Regions from separate parts of the Streptomyces sp. NBC_00019 genome, predicted to be linked through region 1. Evidence: predicted binding sites of a transcription regulator. Region 1 holds the regulator's gene; the other holds the start of a gene.
The links. Region 1 encodes HspR, which represses chaperone genes until heat shock. Its sites were predicted from a motif close to TTGAGNNNNNNNNNCTCAA; they were not measured.

Region 2: dnaK (molecular chaperone DnaK) is a predicted target of HspR. The motif match lies at 2,391-2,409, and genes of this name have one in related genera.

Annotation. Positions count from the first base shown of each region.
Region 1 covers NZ_CP108302.1:5,626,065-5,630,555, forward strand. Annotated here, with positions in the region: gene grpE (nucleotide exchange factor GrpE) at 1-211, shown strand, start outside; gene dnaJ (molecular chaperone DnaJ) at 254-1,438, shown strand; gene OHU89_RS26530 (heat shock protein transcriptional repressor HspR) at 1,444-1,890, shown strand; gene OHU89_RS26535 (PA14 domain-containing protein) at 1,955-4,378, opposite strand; gene OHU89_RS26540 (hypothetical protein) at 4,467-4,491, opposite strand, start outside.
Region 2 covers NZ_CP108302.1:8,501,712-8,506,202, forward strand. Annotated here, with positions in the region: gene OHU89_RS39400 (DUF2201 family putative metallopeptidase) at 12-1,820, shown strand; gene OHU89_RS39405 (OsmC family protein) at 1,876-2,304, shown strand; gene dnaK (molecular chaperone DnaK) at 2,456-4,309, shown strand; gene OHU89_RS39415 (hypothetical protein) at 4,348-4,491, shown strand, end outside.

The DNA.
Region 1 (4,491 bases):
CATCCACGAAGCCCTGATGCACAGCTACGCGCCGGACGTCACCGAGACGACGTGCGTGGCGATCCTGCAGCCCGGGTATCGCATCGGCGAGCGCACCATCCGCCCCGCGCGGGTGGCCGTCGCCGAACCGCAGCCGGGCGCGCAGACGGTCAAGGCCGAGGAGGACTCCACGGCCGACGACGACAAGGACAACGGCCCTGAGGAGGGCTGAGGTCACCACTGAGCGGGACGCCAGGAAGGGGGCGCGTCGAGGATGAGCACCAAGGACTTCATCGAGAAGGACTTCTACAAGGTCCTCGGCGTCCCCAAGGACGCCACCGAGGCCGAGATCAAGAAGGCGTACCGGAAGCTCGCCCGCGAGTTCCACCCGGACGCCAACAAGGGCAACGTCAAGGCCGAGGAGCGCTTCAAGGAGATCTCCGAGGCGAACGACGTCCTCGGTGACCCCAAGAAGCGCAAGGAGTACGACGAGGCCCGCGCCCTCTTCGGCAACGGCGGCTTCCGCCCGGGGCCGGGCGCGGGCGGCGGCTCCTTCAACTTCGACCTGGGCGACCTCTTCGGAGGCGGCGCGCAGGGCGGTGGCGCCGGGGGTTCCGGTGGCTTCGGCGGCGGGATCGGCGACGTCTTCGGGGGTCTGTTCAACCGGGGCGGTACGGGCACGACCCGTACCCAGCCCCGGCGCGGCCAGGACATCGACACCGAGGTCACCCTGAGCTTCACCGAGGCCATCGAGGGTGCCACGGTGCCGCTGCGGATGTCCTCGCAGTCCCCGTGCAAGGCCTGCTCCGGCACCGGCGACAAGAACGGCACACCGCGCGTGTGCCCGACCTGCGTCGGCACCGGCCAGGTGGCGCGGGGCTCCGGCGGCGGCTTCTCCCTCACCGACCCCTGCCCGGACTGCAAGGGCCGCGGACTGATGGCCGAGCACCCCTGTCTGGAGTGCAAGGGCAGCGGCCGCGCCAAGTCCTCCCGGACCATGCAGGTCCGCATCCCCGCCGGGGTGACGGACAGTCAGCGGATCCGGCTGCGCGGCAAGGGCGCACCGGGCGAGCGCGGCGGTCCGGCCGGAGACCTGTATGTCACCGTGCACGTCGACACGCACCCGGTCTTCGGCCGCAAGGAGGACAACCTCACGGTCACGGTCCCGGTCACGTTCACCGAGGCGGCCCTCGGCGGCGAGGTGAGGGTCCCGACCCTGGGCGGCCCCGCCGTCACGCTGAAGCTGCCGCCGGGCACGCCCAACGGTCGCACCATGCGCGCCCGCGGCAAGGGCGCGGTCCGCAAGGACGGCACCCGCGGCGACCTCCTGGTCACCGTCGAGGTGAGTGTCCCGACGGACCTGACGGGGAAGGCTCGTGACGCACTCGAGGCGTATCGCGAGGCGACCGCGGGCGAGGACCCGCGGGCGGAGCTGTTCCAGGCCGCGAAGGGAGCTTGATCGAGATGGACGGCCGTCGACGCAATCCGTATGAACTGACCGAGGAGACCCCGGTCTACGTCATCTCGGTGGCGGCCCAGCTCTCGGGCCTGCATCCGCAGACCCTGCGCCAGTACGACCGTCTGGGCCTGGTCTCCCCGGACCGCACCGCCGGCCGGGGCCGCCGCTACTCGGCCCGTGACATCGAACTGCTCCGCGCGGTGCAGGCGTTGTCGCAGGACGAGGGCATCAACCTCGCCGGCATCAAGCGCATCATCGAGCTGGAGAACCAGGTCGCCGCGCTGCAGTCCCGCGTCGCCGAGATGGAGGCCGCCCTCGACGGCGCCGCCGCGGCGATGCAGCAGCGTGAGGCGGCGGTGCATGCGTCGTACCGCCGTGACCTGGTGCCTTATCAGGAAGTGCAGCAGACCAGCGCGTTGGTGGTGTGGCGTCCCAAGGGGCGGCAGGACTGAGGTACCCAAGTGCATGCGAAGGGGCCCGGAGGACGAACCTCCGGGCCCCTTCGCATGTGCGGGCTCAGAGCCAGGAGTCCCAGATGCCGTACGCCATCGGCGTGGACGCGGCCTCCGTGCCGGCGGCGTCCAGGCGGACGACGCGGTAGTAGTACAGGCCCAGCGTGTCCTCGTGGACCGTCTTGTCCATGTGGAACACGGCGTCGTACATCGTGCCCTCGGTGAGGGTGACATAGGCGGCCGAGGCCGGGTCCCAGCGCTCCACGCGATAGCTCGCGAACCGGCCGCAGTCGCCGAGGCCGGAGCTCTCGGAGCAGCCGACGTACAGCTCCGGGTACTGGTCCTCACGGATCCCGGTCCCCGTCCAGCCCGGCGGCCGGGTGTCGGGCAGGGTGACGGAGAGCTCGGCGGGGTGGAAGGCCTCGGGGCCGGCGTACCAGTCGATCAGGGGGGAGCCGTCCGTGGCGGCCACCTTGTAGGTGTGCGCGGCGCCGTCGGGGACCGTCGGGCAGAGGATCTCGGTCTCGGCCAGGGAGTCGCCCGTCCAGCAGTTCTGGTCCCATACCGTCTCGCCGGTCTCCGGGTCCGTGACGCCCTGCCACACCTTGTAGCCCGTGACGTCGTCGTCGGCCGGCGGCGTCCAGGTCAGGCGTACACCGAGCGGGATCTGCTCGGCGGCCAGGTTCTGCACCGGTGCCGGGCGCTCGGTGTCCGGCGTGGTCCCGGTGGCGGCGGGGCCGGGCTGCGACTCATGACCGTACGGGTCGATCGTCATGACCGTGTAGTCGTACGTCGTCTCGGAGGCACCGGAGACGTCCCAGCAGACGCCGTTGATCTGCCGGGCACCGGCGTAGTCGGGGGCGTCGCCGGTGTTCCAGGTCCAGTACGTCTCCGGGTCCGTCAGCGGCAGGTCCTGCGAGCTGTTGGGCTTGCAGGCGGTCACCACGCTGCTCTCGCCGGTCGCCTGGTCGGTGCGGACGATCCGATAGGTGAGCAGCGGATCGTCCTCGCCGAAGGTCCACGGGTCGGCGCTGCTCCACTCGATCATCACCCCCTCGTCGAACCGGCTCGCGGTGGTGCGGAACGGCGCGATCGCATCGGGCCGGTCCGCCATCGTCAGCGTGACCTCCACCGGGGCGGCCGCATTGCCCTTCGCGTCCACCGAGCGCACCGCGTACCGGTAGCTGTCGGCGACCGCGAGCAGCTGGCGCGGCACGGCGTCGGTTGCCGTGGTGGTGGTCGGGGTGGTGCCCGTGGCGCCGGGCAGCGCGTCGAGCCAGCCGCCGGTCGCCGCGTCGTACTGCAGGACCTGGTACGAGGCGGCCCCGTCGACGGCCGACCACAGCATGTGCGGAACGCCCGACCGGTACTCGACGCGCGCGTCGGCCGCGGTCGCCGGCGGTGTCAGGTCCGAGGTGGTGAAGGTGGCGGCGGGTGAGTACGCGGACCAGTTCCCGACGGCGTCGCGGGCCCGGCCCCGGTAGGTGACCTCGCTGCCGTCGGCGGCGTGACCGGTGTCGCAGATCGCGCCCTTGGTGCCGGTGTACACGGTGGCCCAGGTGTTGGTGGCGGAGTTCAGCCGCTGCATCTCGTAGAGCGCGATGTCGGCCGCGTTCTCCGCGGTCGTGACCAACTCCGGGGCCGCGTAGGGCTGGTCCACCGGGCACGCGTCCATCTCGACGAACGGCGCGGCGGGCGGGGTGGTGTCCACGCTCGTGACCGCCTGGTCGGCGGTGCCGGTCGAGACGTTGCCCGCCTTGTCGTAGGCGCGGACCTCGTAGTAGTAGGTCGCACCGGTGGGCGGAGGGGTGTCCGTGTACGAGGTGGAGGTGGTCGTGGCGAGCGCCTTGCTGCCGAAGGAGGCGCCCTTGAGCCGCCGGTAGACCTTGTACCCGGCGAGGTCCATCTCCTTGTTCTTCGCCCAGCCGACCTTGGCCTTGTTGCCGCTCTTGTCGTACGAGACGGAGATCCCGGCCGGGGTGAGGGGCTTGACCTTGTCGACGGTGGCGGAGGTGCGCGGGGTGTAGCCGAACTTGACCTTGGCGGAGCCGGTCCAGTTGACGTAGTCGACGCGGAGGGTGTGCTTGCCGGAGGGGATGGTCACGTTGACGGTCCTGGAGACGGTCGACGAGACGTTCTTCCAGAGGTCGATCTTGCGGACGCCGTCGACGTGGACCCGTATGCCGTCCAGCCCGGAGGCGGCGAGGGCGAAGGGGCCGCCGGAGCCGAAGTCCCGGGTGACGGACCAGCGGACGCCGAAGTTGTCGCTCGGCAGGCCCGACGCCGGAGCCCCGCTCCAGCTCTGGTCGACGGCGCTGTCGCAGTCGGTCTTCCTCGGGGTGCCGGAGAAGCTCGTGTTCGCGAAGAACTGCCGCTTGAAGACCGGCGAGGTGCAGGTGGTCGCGGCGGAGGCGGGCGTGAGCGTGAGCAGGGTGCCCGCGGTGGCGAGTACGACGGCGGTCGCGGTCGTACGTCTGGCTGGGTTCATGCGGTCCTTCGGTCCTGTCCGACGACGGGAGAGATCACCGTCGTCGAATCAGGACCGGCAAGGGCACCGATTGGTTGTACGGCGTGTCTCAGGGAAATCCGTCGAAGACCAGG
Region 2 (4,491 bases), 2.9 Mb from region 1:
GGGGCGTGGCGGTGAGTCGTACGCGCGCCGCGAAGCCGGCGAAGAAGGACCTCGCGGCCGAGGCCTTCGCCGAGGGACTGCGGCTGGTGCGGGCCAACCGGGCCCTCGCCGCGATCGGGTTCAGCACCTGCCGCAAGGAGGACTGCCCGCACTCGCCCGCCTCGGGGCTGGTCCGCGTCGACTCCGACGGCACCCTGCACGTCCACCCCACCCGTCGCGCCGACCCCGTCGACTGGGCCTGGGCGGTCGCCCACGGCATCATCCACCTCGGCTTCGGCCACGTCCCGGCGAAGGAGGGCCGCCGCACCCAGCCCGACCGGTTCGAACTGGCCGCCCGCTGCGCCGTCGTCAACCGCTTCCTGCTCGGCTTCTCCATCGGCCGCACCCCCGAGGACCTGCCGCCGTCCTACCCCGACGGCGACGAGGAGCAGCTCGCCGCCCGCTGGCGCCGCGACGGCATCCCGCCCGTGTACGAGCACTGCGGCACGGCGGGCCACGAACCGGACCAACTGCTCGTGCCCTGGGACGTGTGGATGGGCGGCGCCCCGAAGAACTGGCAGCTGGACTTCGCGCACGCCCTCACCCGTACCGTCGCCACCGCCATGGACGTGGCGGGCGGCCGCCGTACGTCGATGCGCGGCGGCTCGACCCGACTCCAGCCGTGGGAGCGGGCGTTGAGCTGGTTCGTCTCCTCCTACCCGCTGCTCGGCGGCATCGCGGCCGGCATCACCCTGGTCGCCGACGCCGAACTGGCCCGCGCCCACGACATCTCCGTCGCCGCGGTCAACGCCGAACTCGCCGAGATCTACATCAACCCGCTGCGTGAACTCGACGACGAGGAATGGCGGTTCGTCCTCGCCCACGAGATGCTGCACGCCGCCCTGCGCCACGGCGACCGCTGCGGCACCCGCGACCCGTTCCTGTTCAACGTCGCCTGCGACTACGTCATCAACGGCTGGCTGGTCGACATGCAGGTCGGCACCATGCCCGACGGGCTGCTCCTCGACCCCGGGCTGAGGGACCTGTCCGCGGAGGAGGTCTACGACCGTATCGCCGGCGACCTGCGCCGGATGCGCCGCCTGGGCACCCTGCGCGGCAAGGGCCTCGGCGACGTCCTCGGCGGCCCGCTCGGCTCGCCCCGGGACTACGTCGACCTCGACGAGTTCTACCGCCGCGGCCTCGGTCACGGCCTGGACCTGCATCAGCAGCAGGCCCGCGGGTTCCTGCCCGGCGGCCTCGTCGAGGAGATCCGCGCGCTCAGCCACCCGCCGCTGCCGTGGGACGCCCGACTGGCCCGCTGGTTCGACGAGTTCGTGCCCCGACCGGAGCCGCTGCGGACGTACGCGCGCCCCTCCCGCCGCCAGTCGTCCACCCCCGACATCCCCCGCGCGGGCCGGTACTTCCCGCCCGAGGAGATCGCCCGCTGCACCTTCGGCGTCGTCCTGGACACCTCCGGGTCCATGGACCGGACCCTGCTCGGCAAGGCGCTGGGCGCGATCGCCTCGTACGCCGAGGCCCGGGACGTACCGGCAGCGCGGGTCGTGTTCTGTGACGCGGCCCCGTACGACGCCGGTTATCTGCCGGTCACCGAGATCGCGGGCCGGGTGCGGGTGCGCGGTCGTGGCGGTACGGTCCTGCAGCCCGGGATCGACCTGCTGCACCGCGCCGACGACTTCCCGCCCGGCGCGCCCGTGTTGGTGATCACGGACGGCTGGTGCGACGTCCTGAGGGTGCGGCGCGAACACGCGTATCTGATCCCGGAGGGCGCGCGGCTGCCCTTCAGCCCGCGCGGACCGGTCTTCAGGGTGAGCCGCGCCTGAGTGTGATCGGATGGGGTGCATCACCCGGAACCGGGACCACACGAAAGGACTGACCGTGGCTACCACGCGCTCCGCACACACCGTCTGGGAAGGCAACCTGCTCGAGGGCAACGGAGTCGTCACCTTCGACTCCTCCGGCGCCATCGACGAGCAGCCGGTGACGTGGGCTGCCCGCACCCAGGAGGCCAACGGCAAGACCAGCCCCGAGGAGCTGATCGCGGCCGCCCACTCCAGCTGCTTCTCGATGGCGTTCTCGCACGCCCTCGCGGGGGCCGGCACCCCGCCCACCAAGCTCGTCACCTCCGCCGACGTCACCTTCCAGCCGGGCGAGGGCATCACCGGCGTCCACCTCACGGTCGAGGGCACCGTGCCCGGCCTCGACGAGGACGGCTTCGTCGCCGCGGCGGAGCAGGCCAAGGTGAACTGCCCCGTCAGCCAGGCCCTCAAGGCCGTACCGATCACCCTGTCGGCGAAGCTCGCCTGACACCCGTACGTCCCGCGATGCCGCGTCCCCTTCGAGAGGGGCGCGGCATCGCCCATTTCCGGGGTACCCGGCATGGGTACGCGGCATTGACAACAGCCCACTCAAGTTTTGTGCTGGAGTCCGGGAAGTGCCCTGGCGGAAGGGGACAGCGATGGGACGCGCGGTCGGGATCGATCTGGGCACCACGAACTCCGTGGTGGCCGTCCTGGAGGGCGGCGACCCCACAGTCGTCGCCAATGCGGAGGGGGCAAGGACCACACCGTCGGTCGTGGCCTTCGCCAAGAACGGCGAGGTGCTCGTCGGGGAGGTCGCCAAACGGCAGGCGGTGACGAACGTCGAGCGGACGGCCCGCTCGGTGAAGCGGTACATGGGCGACGGGAGCTGGCGCTTCCCGGACCAGGGGGATGTCGACGGCACCCGCTACCGGGCGCAGGAGCTCTCCGCGCGGGTGCTGCAGAAGCTGAAGCGGGACGCCGAGTCCTATCTCGGCGAGGACGTCACCGACGCGGTGATCACCGTCCCGGCCTACTTCGACGACGCTCAGCGGCAGGCCACCAAGGAGGCCGGGGAGATCGCGGGCCTGAAGGTGCTGCGGATCATCAACGAGCCCACGGCCGCCGCGCTCGCCTACGGCCTGGACCGGGGCGAGGAGCAGACCGTCCTCGTCTTCGACCTCGGCGGCGGCACCTTCGACGTCTCCCTGCTGGAGATCGGCGACGGCGTCATCGAGGTCAAGGCGACCAACGGAGACACCCATCTCGGCGGCGACGACTGGGACCAGCGGGTCATGGAGCACCTGGTGAAGAAGTTCCAGGGGCAGTACGGCGTGGACCTCGGCAAGGACAAGATGGCGCTGCAACGGCTGCGCGAGGGAGCCGAGAAAGCCAAGATCGAGCTGTCGAGCTCGTCGGAGACGACGATCAACCTCCCCTACATCACCGCCTCCGCCGAGGGCCCCCTGCACCTCGACGAGAAGATGACGCGCGCCCAGTTCCAGGAGCTGACCGCCGACCTCCTCGACCGCTGCACGACCCCCTTCCACCAGGCCGTCAAGGACGCCGGCATCAAGCTCGCCGCGGTCGACCACGTCATCCTCGTCGGCGGCTCGACCCGGATGCCCGCCGTCACCGACCTCGTCAAGGAACTCACCGGCAAGGACCCGCACAAGGGCGTCAACCCGGACGAGGTCGTCGCCGTCGGCGCGGCCCTCCAGGCCGGCGTGATCCGCGGCGATGTGAAGGACGTCCTGCTGCTCGACGTCACCCCGCTGTCCCTGGGCATCGAGACCAAGGGCGGCATCATGACCAAGCTCATCGAGCGCAACACCACGATCCCGACCCGCCGTTCGGAGATCTTCACGACGGCGACCGACAACCAGCCCTCGGTGGGCATCCAGGTGTATCAGGGCGAGCGGGAGATCGCCGCGTACAACAAGAAGCTGGGCGTCTTCGACCTGACCGGACTGCCGCCCGCACCACGCGGCGTCCCGCAGATCGAGGTCGCGTTCGACATCGACGCCAACGGGATCATGCACGTCTCCGCCAAGGACCTGGCGACCGGTCGCGAGCAGAAGATGACGGTGACGGGCGGCTCCGCGCTCCCCAAGGACGACATCGACCGCATGATGCGGGAGGCCGAGCAGTACGCCGAGGAGGACCGCAACCGCCGGGAGGCGGCCGAGACCCGCAACCACGCCGAGCAACTCGTCTACCAGACCGAGAAGTTCATCCGTGACAACGAGGAACGCGTCCCCGCCGACACCAGGTCCGAGGTGGAGTCGGCGATCTCGGAGCTCAAGGCGCTCCTGGAGCAGAACGCGGAGACGAACGCGCTGCGCACCGGCGTCGAGAAACTCGCCACCGTCAGCCAGAAGATGGGCCAGGCGATGTACGCCCAGGCCCAGTCGGAACCCACCGACCAGCAACCCGCGTCTCCCGAGGAGGAAGGCGTGGTCGACGCGGAGATCGTCGACGACGACAAGGACCCCAAGGGCGGGGCAGCCTGAGAGGCCGGCCGTACCGGACTTCACGGAGGGACACGAGCATGGGTGACAACAGGACACGGCGCGCACGGTTAGCGGCTCTGGCGGCCGGTTCGCTGCTGGCGGGGGCCGCGGCCGTCGGCGTGACCGGAGGCGTGGACACGCCGGACAACCGGGACTGGTCCGTGGACGCGGCCGGCCACCAC